One region of the Rhodococcus sp. Z6_132 genome, then DNA from elsewhere that is predicted to be linked to it. Evidence: riboswitches for the same ligand, from Rfam matches in the RefSeq annotation. Region 1 holds a riboswitch; each other region holds the start of a gene.
The links. A riboswitch is a leader RNA that binds a small molecule or an ion and turns the genes downstream of it on or off. The one in region 1 is predicted to bind S-adenosylmethionine.
Positions count from the first base shown of each region.

Region 2: linked by a shared signal. The riboswitch ahead of AC3YO9_RS07595 (cupin domain-containing protein) and the one ahead of AC3YO9_RS00490 (putative leader peptide) in region 1 are both predicted to bind S-adenosylmethionine.
Region 3: linked by a shared signal. The riboswitch ahead of AC3YO9_RS07385 (hypothetical protein) and the one ahead of AC3YO9_RS00490 (putative leader peptide) in region 1 are both predicted to bind S-adenosylmethionine.

Region 1 covers NZ_JBYUNP010000001.1:98,980-102,230, reverse strand. Annotated here, with positions in the region: gene AC3YO9_RS00495 (ABC transporter substrate-binding protein) at 1-952, opposite strand, end outside; gene AC3YO9_RS00490 (putative leader peptide) at 1,094-1,177, opposite strand; SAM riboswitch class I at 1,207-1,302, opposite strand; gene AC3YO9_RS00485 (SRPBCC family protein) at 1,384-1,866, opposite strand; gene ppk2 (polyphosphate kinase 2) at 1,916-2,743, opposite strand; gene lhgO (L-2-hydroxyglutarate oxidase) at 2,801-3,251, opposite strand, start outside.
Region 2 covers NZ_JBYUNP010000002.1:205,858-209,108, forward strand. Annotated here, with positions in the region: gene AC3YO9_RS07585 (matrixin family metalloprotease) at 1-842, shown strand, start outside; gene AC3YO9_RS07590 (hypothetical protein) at 904-1,104, opposite strand; gene AC3YO9_RS07595 (cupin domain-containing protein) at 1,231-1,740, opposite strand; SAM riboswitch class IV at 1,801-1,912, opposite strand; gene AC3YO9_RS07600 (GAF and ANTAR domain-containing protein) at 1,996-2,775, opposite strand; gene thpD (ectoine hydroxylase) at 2,966-3,251, opposite strand, start outside.
Region 3 covers NZ_JBYUNP010000002.1:161,672-164,922, reverse strand. Annotated here, with positions in the region: gene AC3YO9_RS07390 (acyltransferase family protein) at 34-1,308, opposite strand; SAM riboswitch class IV at 1,478-1,589, shown strand; gene AC3YO9_RS07385 (hypothetical protein) at 1,595-2,026, shown strand; gene AC3YO9_RS07380 (Na+/H+ antiporter) at 2,035-3,251, opposite strand, start outside.

The DNA.
Region 1 (3,251 bases):
ACCGGTCGTCGAAGAAGTCGCGGACCTTCGGTGCGGACGGGATGAGCTTGACGGCGGCGAAGCGGTCGGCCAGCTCCTGCTGGCGGGCGATCACCCGGTCGTCGATGGGGATCGCCCTGCCCCGGGAGGTGTCGAAGGTGACGGTGGCCACCGCGGCCGGGAGGTTGGTCAGCTGGGAGTAGACCGGCACCCACTGGTCGGGGTGCGCCGCGGCCCAGGCGCGCGCCTTGACCAGCCGCACCAGGAAGTCCTTGATGGCCGCCTCCGTGGTGGGGTCGGCCAGTGCCGCGGTGGAGGCGACGGTGTAGGTGTAGCCGGTGGACAGCGTGGTGCCGTCGGCCACCACCTTCGCCCCGGCGCTGGCGATCGCCACCGCGTAGTAGGGGTTCCAGACCGCCCAGGCGTCCACCTGCCCGGCCGCGAACGCGCTCTGGGCGTCCGGCGGGGCGAGGTAGCGGACGGTGACGTCGTCCTGGGACAGCCCCGCCTGCTGCAGCAGCCCGATGAGCAGGCCGTGCGAGCTGGAACCCTTGGCCACCGCCACGCTCTTGCCCTTGAGGTCGGCGGCCGTGCGGATGCCGGTGCCGTCCCGGGTGAGCAGGAAGTCGTTGGCCTTGTCGCGCTCCTCCACCGAGACGATCCGTGCCTCGATGCCGGCCGCCTGCGCCAGCACCGGCGGGCTGTCGCCCACGCTGCCGAGGTCGATCGCCTTGGCGTTGAGTGCCTCCAGCAGCGGCGGTCCGGCGGTGAAGCTGGCCCACTCCACCTTGTACGGCAGCTCGTCGAGCTGGCCGGAGACCTTGAGCACCGACTGCACCGACTGCACCTGGTCGCCCACGTGCAGGGTCACCCCGGACAGGTCGATCGAGCCGTCGGCGGCGAGCACCGGGGCGGGTGGCTCGTCGGCGCTGCAGCCGACGAGGACGACGGACAGGACGGTGGTGGCCAGCACGGAGAGTGCTCGTCTTCGGGACAGGGGGAACGACATCGGAGGCCTTTCGGGCGCAAGAGGGCAGCGCCGGCCGCCACGGGGCGGGGCGCAGGAAGGGGTGCGAGCAGGGGCGCGCTCAGCGGCGCAGGGCGATCAGCCGGGTCAGGCGGTGCCGGGCCGACAGCTGGCGCCGGCGGTGCGGCACAGGTCGACGTGCCGCCGGCGCGAGAAGGCGGGTCGGATCATGCTCGGGGTGGGCAGGGCCGGCACAGTTGCCTCCATCGGTCCTGGCAGTAGCACCCACTCCCGCGTGCTGCGGGGGGTTGCTGCGACGTCGACGAGCCAGGTCTCTCGGTCGCTCTGGATGGTGTGGCGCAAGGCTAGCGAGGCTGGGCGGCGGCAGACAACGAATCGGCTCAGCGTGAGCCGAACCCCAGGGTGGCGCAGCGCGCCTAGCCGGCAGCGACGGCGGGCTGCTCCACGGTGCGGGCCAGGATGCCCAGCGTCGCGCGCAGCCCGGCCTCCGGGATCACCGGGAAGACGCCCTTGTCGCGGAAGCGGTCGTCGATCTCGCTCCAGTCGTAGTACGAGGTGACCAGGGTGCCGCCCTCGCGGGCCTGGAGCCGGTAGCCGTAGAGGTGCCGGATGGGCGGCTGGATGGTGCCGGAGATCGTCCACTCGATCAGCTCGTCGGGCACCAGGGCGGTGATGATCACCGTGACGTCGTACTTGCCCATGGGGAAGTCGTTGAGCGACTCCCGGTCCATGTGCACCAGGAACTCGTCGCCCACCGCGCGCACCGCGTCGCCCTCGGCGGACTGCAGCATCCCGGAGCTGTCGATGCGCACGTGTCCCTGTGGGTCACACAGCAGCGCAAACACGTCCGCGGGGGACGCGGCCACCTGCCGCTGGACCTCGAAGCGCTCCGTCGTCATGGTGCCCACCCTGGCACGGCCGGGCGCTGGCCGCCGTGGGGAACCCGGGTCACAGGGCGGGGAAGGCCCGGTTGACCACCTCGCCCTGCTCGTAGACGTCGGCGGCGGGACCCAGGATCAGCGGGTCGGGCCGGCCCACCAGCTCGGCGTCCTTCTCGTCGTAGTCGAACAGGCTGAGCACGTGCCGCATGGCGGCCAGCCGGGCCCGCTTCTTGTCGTTGCTCTTCACCACCGTCCACGGCGCCCACTCGCTGTCGGTGTAGAAGAACATCGTCTCCTTGGCGTCGGTGTAGGCGTCCCACTTGTCGATGGACTCGAGGTCGGTGGGGGAGAGCTTCCACTGGCGCACCGGGTCGTTGGCCCGCTTGGCGAAGCGGCTGCGCTGCTCCAGGCGCGACACCGAGAACCAGAACTTGACCAGGTGGATGCCCGAGCGCACCAGCATCCGCTCCAGCTCGGGGGCCTGGCGCAGGAACTCCCAGTACTCGTCGTCGGTGCAGAAGCCCAGCACCCGCTCGACGCCGGCCCGGTTGTACCAGGACCGGTCGAACATGACGATCTCCCCGGCGGCGGGCAGGTGGGCGACGTAGCGCTGGAAGTACCACTGGGTGCGCTCGCGCTCGGTGGGCTTCTCCAGCGCCACCACGTGCGCGCCGCGGGGGTTGAGGTGCTCGGTGAACCGCTTGATGGTGCCGCCCTTGCCCGCGGCGTCGCGGCCCTCGAACAGGATCACCAGCGGCAGCCCCACGTGCTTGGCCCAGACCTGCAGCTTGAGCAGCTCGATCTGCAGCAGCCGCTTCTGCTGCTCGTACTCGCTGCGCCGCAGCTTGTCGGCGTAGGGGTAGCCCTGGCGCCAGGTGTCGGTGTCGCTGGTCATGCCGACCTGACTACCACGACCGCCGCCACGATGACGGTTCGCCGGGCCCCGCGGTGCTCAGGCCGGCTCCGCGGCCAGGCACTGCTGGGCCACGTGCCGCCCGATCGGCAGTGCGGCAGTGGCGGCCGGCGAGGGGGCGTTGAGCACGTGCAGGGTGCGGGCGGTGCGCTGCAGCAGGAAGTCGTGCACCAGGGTGCCGTCGGGGCGCACGGCCTGGGCGCGGATGCCCGCCGCGTGCGGCTGCAGGTCGGCCAGCTCCAGCTGCGGGCAGTACGTGCGGGCCGCGGCCAGGAAGGCCCGCCGGGAGGCCGAGCCCAGCAGCTCCCGGGCCCCGGTGCGCACGTTGCGCCGCGCCAGGTTCCAGAACCCGGCGTAGCCGAGGACGTCGCGGACGTCGGCCAGGTCCACGCTGCCCCGGCGGTACCCCTCCCTGGCCAGCCCCAACACCGCGTTGGGGCCCACGGTCACCCGGCCGTCCACCATCGGGGTGAGGTGCACGCCCAGGAAC
Region 2 (3,251 bases), on a different contig from region 1:
TGCTGATGGCCTCCGGTGCCACGGTGGCCTCGTCGGCACCCGCGCCCGTGGCGCCGGACCCGGCGCCGGTCACCACCACCGGGGCCGCCTCGGTCAGCTACGACGGCTACGCGCTGCACCACAACCCGGACGGGACGGTGATCCGCTGGAACCCCTGCGAGCCCATCCCGTACCAGGTCAACCCGCGCAACGGCGGTCCCACGGCCGAGGCTGACGTGGCGGCGGCCGTGGACATCGTCCGCCGGGAGTCCGGGCTGAACCTGGTGTACACCGGCACCACCGACGTGGTTCCGCAGCGCGGCCACGGCTTCGACGGCACGCCGGCCAACCCCAGGACGCCGCTGGTGATCGCCTGGGCCGCGCCGGGGACGGGTCCGGACACGTCCAGCCTGCTCAACGGCATGGGCGGCGCCGCGGGCGTCGGCGGCGTCACCACCTGGTCGTACACCCCGCCGGGTGCCGCGCAGGCGACCCCGTGGCAGGTGGTGTCCGGGTTCGTGGTGCTCGACAGCCGCACGTACCCGCAGCTGGCGCCCGGGTTCGGGCCGGCCGCGTCGTCCACCCGGGGCCGGCTGGTGCTGCACGAGCTGGGCCACGCCATCGGTCTGGACCACACCAGCACGCCGGGCCAGGTGATGAACCCGACCGTCAGCGGTGCCGCCACCCCAGGGTTCGCCGCGGGCGACCGCAAGGGCCTGGAGCGGGTGGGCCGGGCCGCGGGCGGACTGGACGGCGCGCCGTGCGCGGGCGAGCCGGCACCGCCGGTGGCCCCCGCGCCGTCGAACCCGTGGCTGGACTTCTGGAGCTGGCTGGTGGCGCTGTTCCTCAGCTTCTTCCGCTGACCGGGTGCTGCTGACCGGGTGTTGCTGCTGGCGGGGGCTGAGCAGCAGCACCTGGTAGCGGTTAGCGACGACGGTCGGCGGCGCGCTTGGTGGTACTTGCAGACGGCCCATCCACGGCGCGGAGGGCCTTGACGGTGCGGCGCACGCGGCGCGGGGTGCTGGCCCGGCGCTGCAACCCGGCCGAGGCCGAGGTGCGCCAGCCGCTGCAGTACTGCATCGTCGCGGTCATCCAGGGACCGCCGCGTCCTGACGAGGTGCTCATCGCCGGTCCTCCTCACCACCCCGAGCGGGGTGTGTGCCCAAGAATGCCCTGTTCAGGGCGGTTCAGAGGGCCTTGATCGCCGGGATGTGACCGGTTGCACCCCCGGGCGCGGCCCACCGGCAGGTCTCAGGCGTCAACCTCCGGCTCGTCGGTGAGCACCGTGCGGTCGGCGACGGGCAGCCCGTCCTCCAGCCGGTAGAACGTCATCTCGGTGAGCCGGGGGGAGTAGGCGTGGATGCTCACCGCCGGCTCGTCCCGCTCGGTGCGCACGTCGTGGATCACGCCGGTGGTGACGGTGCGCAGCCCGCCCACCCCCAGCCGGTCGGCGTGCAGCCCACCGCGGCCGTCCGGGCGCACCTCGGTGATCGTGCCCTGCACCACGGTCAGCGCGGCGCTGGCCAGCCCGTGGCTGTGCAGGTCGGTGCTCTGCGTCCTGGTCCAGGTGAGCAGCCAGACGTCCACCCCGGCCGGTGACTCCAGCCGGGACCAGCAGCGCTCCCGGGTGGAGAAGCGCACCTGGTCGCGCCACAGGTGTGGCTGGGCGGCGATGCCCCGCACCAGGGTGGCCAGGCGCAGCGTGGTGGGGGTCTCGGTCGCCGCCGCAGCGGCGGGGCGGGACAGCAGGGTGGTGGTCACGGCGTTCTCGTTCCGCTCAGGGACCCCAGAGATCCCGAGAGAGAGCGTGCGTCACTCGGGGGTCCGCGCTTGCTCCGACACCTCGCCGGAGCCTGGTCCTCACCCGGGGCACCCCACCGCGGAGGAGGGTTGCCGGCCAGCGAGCCGGGGCTTGACGCTGGCGCTCATGACCTGGCACCAATAGTCGACCGGACTGGTCAACTTTGTCAAGCGGTTTCCGCCGGGCGCGCAGCGCAGACGTCCAGGCAGCTCGGACTAGGACGACTGGTAGGCCTGGGCGACGAGCGCGGTCGCCACGTCGCGGAGCTTGCGGTTGGCGTCCTGGGAGACCTTGGACAGCAGCCGGAAGGCCTCGTCGGGGCTGCACCGGCGCTCGCCCATGATGATGCCCTTGGCCTGCTCGATCACCGCGCGGGACTGCATGGCCTCCTGCATCTGCTCGGCCAGGGTCGTGGTGGCCGTGTAGAGGCTGGCGTTGCGCACGGTCACCGCGGCGTAGCCGGCGAAGTGCTCGGCCAGCTCGCGGCTGTGCTCGTCGAAGGCGTCGACCCCCCGGGCGTAGATGTTCAGCGCGCCCACCGTGGTGTCCTGCACGGGCAGCGGTACCGACAGCGAGCTCAGCCCGCCGTTGCGCGCGGCGAAGGGGGTGTACTCAGGCCACCGCTGCTCTGCCTGCATGTCCGGGATGTGCAGCGTCTCTCCGGTGGTGGCCGCCTGTAGGCACGGACCCTGCCCCGTGGAGTACTGCCGCTCGTCCAGCGTGCACGCGAGCTCGCCCGTCGCGGCCGGTGTGGTGGGGTCCGACCCGTCCACCATGGTCACCGACACCTCGTCGGCGCCGGGAATCTCCTGCCGGGCCAGCTGGACCACCTGGGCGAACACCTCGTCGAGCGGCTTCTCGCCCACCACGATCCGGGTGAGCTCGTGGATCGCGGCGATGAGCTCGCGCGCGGGGCCCGGGCTGGGCACCTCCACAGCGCCAGCCTGGCTCACGCTCGGTGCTGGACGCCCAGCGGCGCTGGGGGTGTCACTCATGGTTGTGCTCCCGTTTGCGGCCGCACAGGCGGCCATCCACGAGGATGCAGTGGGCGCGCGGCCCACGGAACACCCTCAGCGACAAGGGTGGCCCGACGGCTGGACCGCGTCGGGCCCGCACGGGCCAGACAGGTGAAACTTTAAGCGATGGTGCCCGCGCTGGTCGACGAGGGTGCGGCTGGGGACCGACTCACCCCCGCGCGGCGATGTGCTCCGGCCGTGGGGCCGGCGCGGCGAACGGCTCCACCAGGCGGTTCTGCACGCTGTTGAACACGACGAACAGGTTGGACCGCGGGTACGGGGTGATGTTGTTCGCCGAGCCGTGCATGCAGTTGGAGTCGAACATCGTGGCCGAGCCCGCAGCACCGGTGAGCAGGCTGATGCCGCCGGCCGCGGTGAGGGTGGCGAGGCTGGCGTCGTCGGGGGTGCCGACCTGGCGGCCCTGCTCGCGCAGCGAGGTGGTGAAGTGCTCCTCG
Region 3 (3,251 bases), on a different contig from region 1:
GACAGGTATTCCCCGCTCAGGCCGGTGGGAAGGTCAGCGCCAGACCATGGCGTACCCACCAGCGAGCAGCACACAGCCCACGACGAAGGTGCTCACCCGGCCGGTGAGTACTCGGGTCGCCACGCCGGTGCTGGCGTCTCGCCAGTAGCGGTGACCGCGGCCCGGCCCACGATCCTTCACTGCGAGAACACGCTTCTCCACGAGGTGCCAGCTCGCGGCAGCGCACCCGGCGGCGACCGCGAGGGTCAGCAGCGAGAAGGGCAGGTAGCCCCACCGGTGCACGCCGAGGTAGGCCAACACCTGCGCGACGACGAACCCGTAGAGATAGATGCCGTAGGAGTAGTCGTTCGTTGCACCCACCTTGCGGAGCGCAGCGGGAAGGCGTGCCGCGAGCCACATCAGGAAGTAGGCCAGGGCGGGGTAGCCGAGCAGACCGAACCAGCCCAGAAGCACGGTGAGCACCACCGTGGTTCCACAGACCGCGGCCAGACGGTCGTCGAGCGGGATGCGCTTGGAGTACAGCGCGAGACAGGCGCCGTACAAGAAGATCAGCGGCAGCGTGACGTGGTAGCGGTCGCCGAAGTACGAGCCGAGCACGTGCGCGTGGGCGGGAAGCTCCGTGCGGATCACCTGCATGGCGAGGAAGACCGCGGTGAGCAGCGGCACCAGGAACTTCGCCCGGCCCAGGGCCCCGAACAGCACGAACACGCCAATGATGAGGTAACACGTCCACTCGTAGGTCAGCGTCCACACCGACCCGTTGAAGACCGACATGTGGACCGTGTCCCCGTAGGGCGTCGTCCCCGCAAAGATGTCGTAGATGCCCCACGTGTTGATGGTGAGGTCCCAGTTCGCCTTCAGGTAGGTGGCAGGGCCACCGTCAGCTCTCTGGAAGTAGCTGGCCAGGTCGTGGCCATCTCGAATCCAGATCAGCGGGCCCACGACCAGTGCGCTGACCAGGAGCACACCCCAGAAGGCCGGCAAGATGCGCAGCGCCCGGTGCCAGAGGTACCGCACGATGTCGCTTCCGGCACCGCTCTTGGTGATCAGGTAGCCACTGATGGCGAAGAACCCGAGCACGGCCATGGCGCCGAGGTTGTCCTGACCGCGGCTCCACCGCAGCATCGGGTCCTCACCCCCGCCGAGGGGGAAGGCGTGGGAGAAGATGACCAACGAGGCGAGAACCAGCCGGATGATGCCGAGCGAGTTGTCGTGTCCGCCCAAGCCCTCGCTGAGCGATGTCCGTCGTTTGCCGGACGCCAGCACCAGCGCATCGGTCTTGACGGGACTCATCTCGGAGACTGGCACCCGGGCAGCGTAGTGCCCAGACCGTGGCGCCCGAATGACCAGTTGGGCACCGCCACTCGTGTCGCCGACAGCGACCTCTCCAGCCTGGCGTGCATCGTGACGAGTCGCCACTGCGGCGAGCGTCGAGGGCGAACCCGTTGTGTCGGCGTTCGGCAGTACAGTCCAGCCCGTTCCCGAGTGACAGCGCCAAGCCCTGCGGCTGGCTGTCCAGCAACCCTCTCCCCCGGGGTGCTTCCGCAGGAAGAACAGGGCCGCGCACCCGGTGCGGCCAAGGATGGGATCGGAGATGACGGTGATGCGCAACGTCGAGCTGCCAGGTGTGGGACCGTGCCGGACGTACCGCAGCGGACACCAGCCGCACTGGATCATGGCGCGGCAGTACCGCTCGCGTGGCCGCTGGGCGACGGTGGTGGGCTTCGACGGCGACCACGTGCTCATCGAGTGCCGCGACGGCTCGCTGCTGCGGTGGTGGCACCACCACCCTGGGCGGCTGCGCGCCGCCGTGGGAACGCACGGGCCGGCCGTGAAGATCGTGCGCGCAGGCACGGTGCTGCAGTGCGCGGGGCTGTGGTTCCCCTGCAGCAGCGACGGCCCCACCCCGTGCCTGCTGGAGCCACCCGGCGCCACCGAGCCGGTGTCGGCGCTGGTCGATCCCGGCGCGACCGAGCTGCAGCTCGTCACGCTCGACGGCGTCGCGGTCACACCCTGGTGGGCCTGAGCCAACCGCTAGTCCAGCGGGTCGACACCGGCCAGGCGCAGCTCCTCGATGTCGAGCCGCGCCTGCACCCGGCGCGCCACGGTGTCGTCGATGACCCCGTCGCGGCGCAGCTGGTTCAGCACCTCCCGCTTGCGCTCCATCAGCGCGAGCCGCAGCCGCGTGTACTCCTCGTTGTGGGTGCGTGGCGCGTCGCGGGCGACGGCGAGCGCGGCCACGGCGTCGGCACTGTTGGGCGACTCCTGGGCGGACGCCTCGAACACCTCGCTGTCGCGGTCCGCCTGCTCCGCGGGCACCGGAGTCGTGGCGTCGACCAGGCGCAGGTGCTCCTCGTAGTCGCGGATCAGTCGCACCCGCACCTCCTCGCTGGTGCCGTGCTCGTCGGCCAGGGCGGGCAGGGCGGCCACGGCGGTGGTGGTGATCGCGTGCTCGGCCAGCCGCAGCTCGGCAGCATGGGTGGCATCCTCCGGCAGGTGGGCCCACCGCACCACCGCGGGCAGCGCGGGACCCTGCACCAGCAGCGTGAGGAGCACGACCCCGGCCGCGACCAGGGTGATCTCGTCGCGGGCCGGCAGCGGTTGCCCGTTGTCCAAGGTCGCGGGCACCGACAGCGCCAGGGCGAGCGAGACCGCTCCGCGGAACCCGGCGACCGCGCTCACCACCCGGGCACGGTGGGTCATCCGCCGCGCGCGCTGGGAGGGCCGGCGGTCGAGCAGCCGGATCAGCAGGACAGTGGAGGTCTGGAAGAGGAAGCGGACGAGGATCAGCCCCAGCCAGACGGCGACCATGGTGACCAGCAGCCGCGCCACGTCGCCCGCCTCCAGCTGGTGGGCCACGGCCTGCACCTCCAGGCCGATGAGCACGAAGAGCGCGCCGTTTAGCACGTAGGACCCCAGCGGCCACGCCGCCTCGGTCTGCCGACGTGAGGCCGCCGTGGTGATGCGACCCGAGTTGAACGCCAGGATGAGCCCTGCGACGACCACGGCCAGCACCCCGGAGGCCTCGATCAGCTCGGCCAGCAGGTAGGCGACGAACGGGACGAGCAGCAGCGTGAGATTGATGGCCCGTGCCTCGCGCAGCGGCCGCATTAGCAGGTAGGCCAGGCCGGCGACCGCGGCGCCCACGGTGATGCCGCCGAGGTAGGAGAGCAGCACCCGGGCAGTGATGTCCAGCGGTGAGTAGCGCCCACCCACCGCCACCCCCACGGCGAGGGCGAAGACCACCAGGG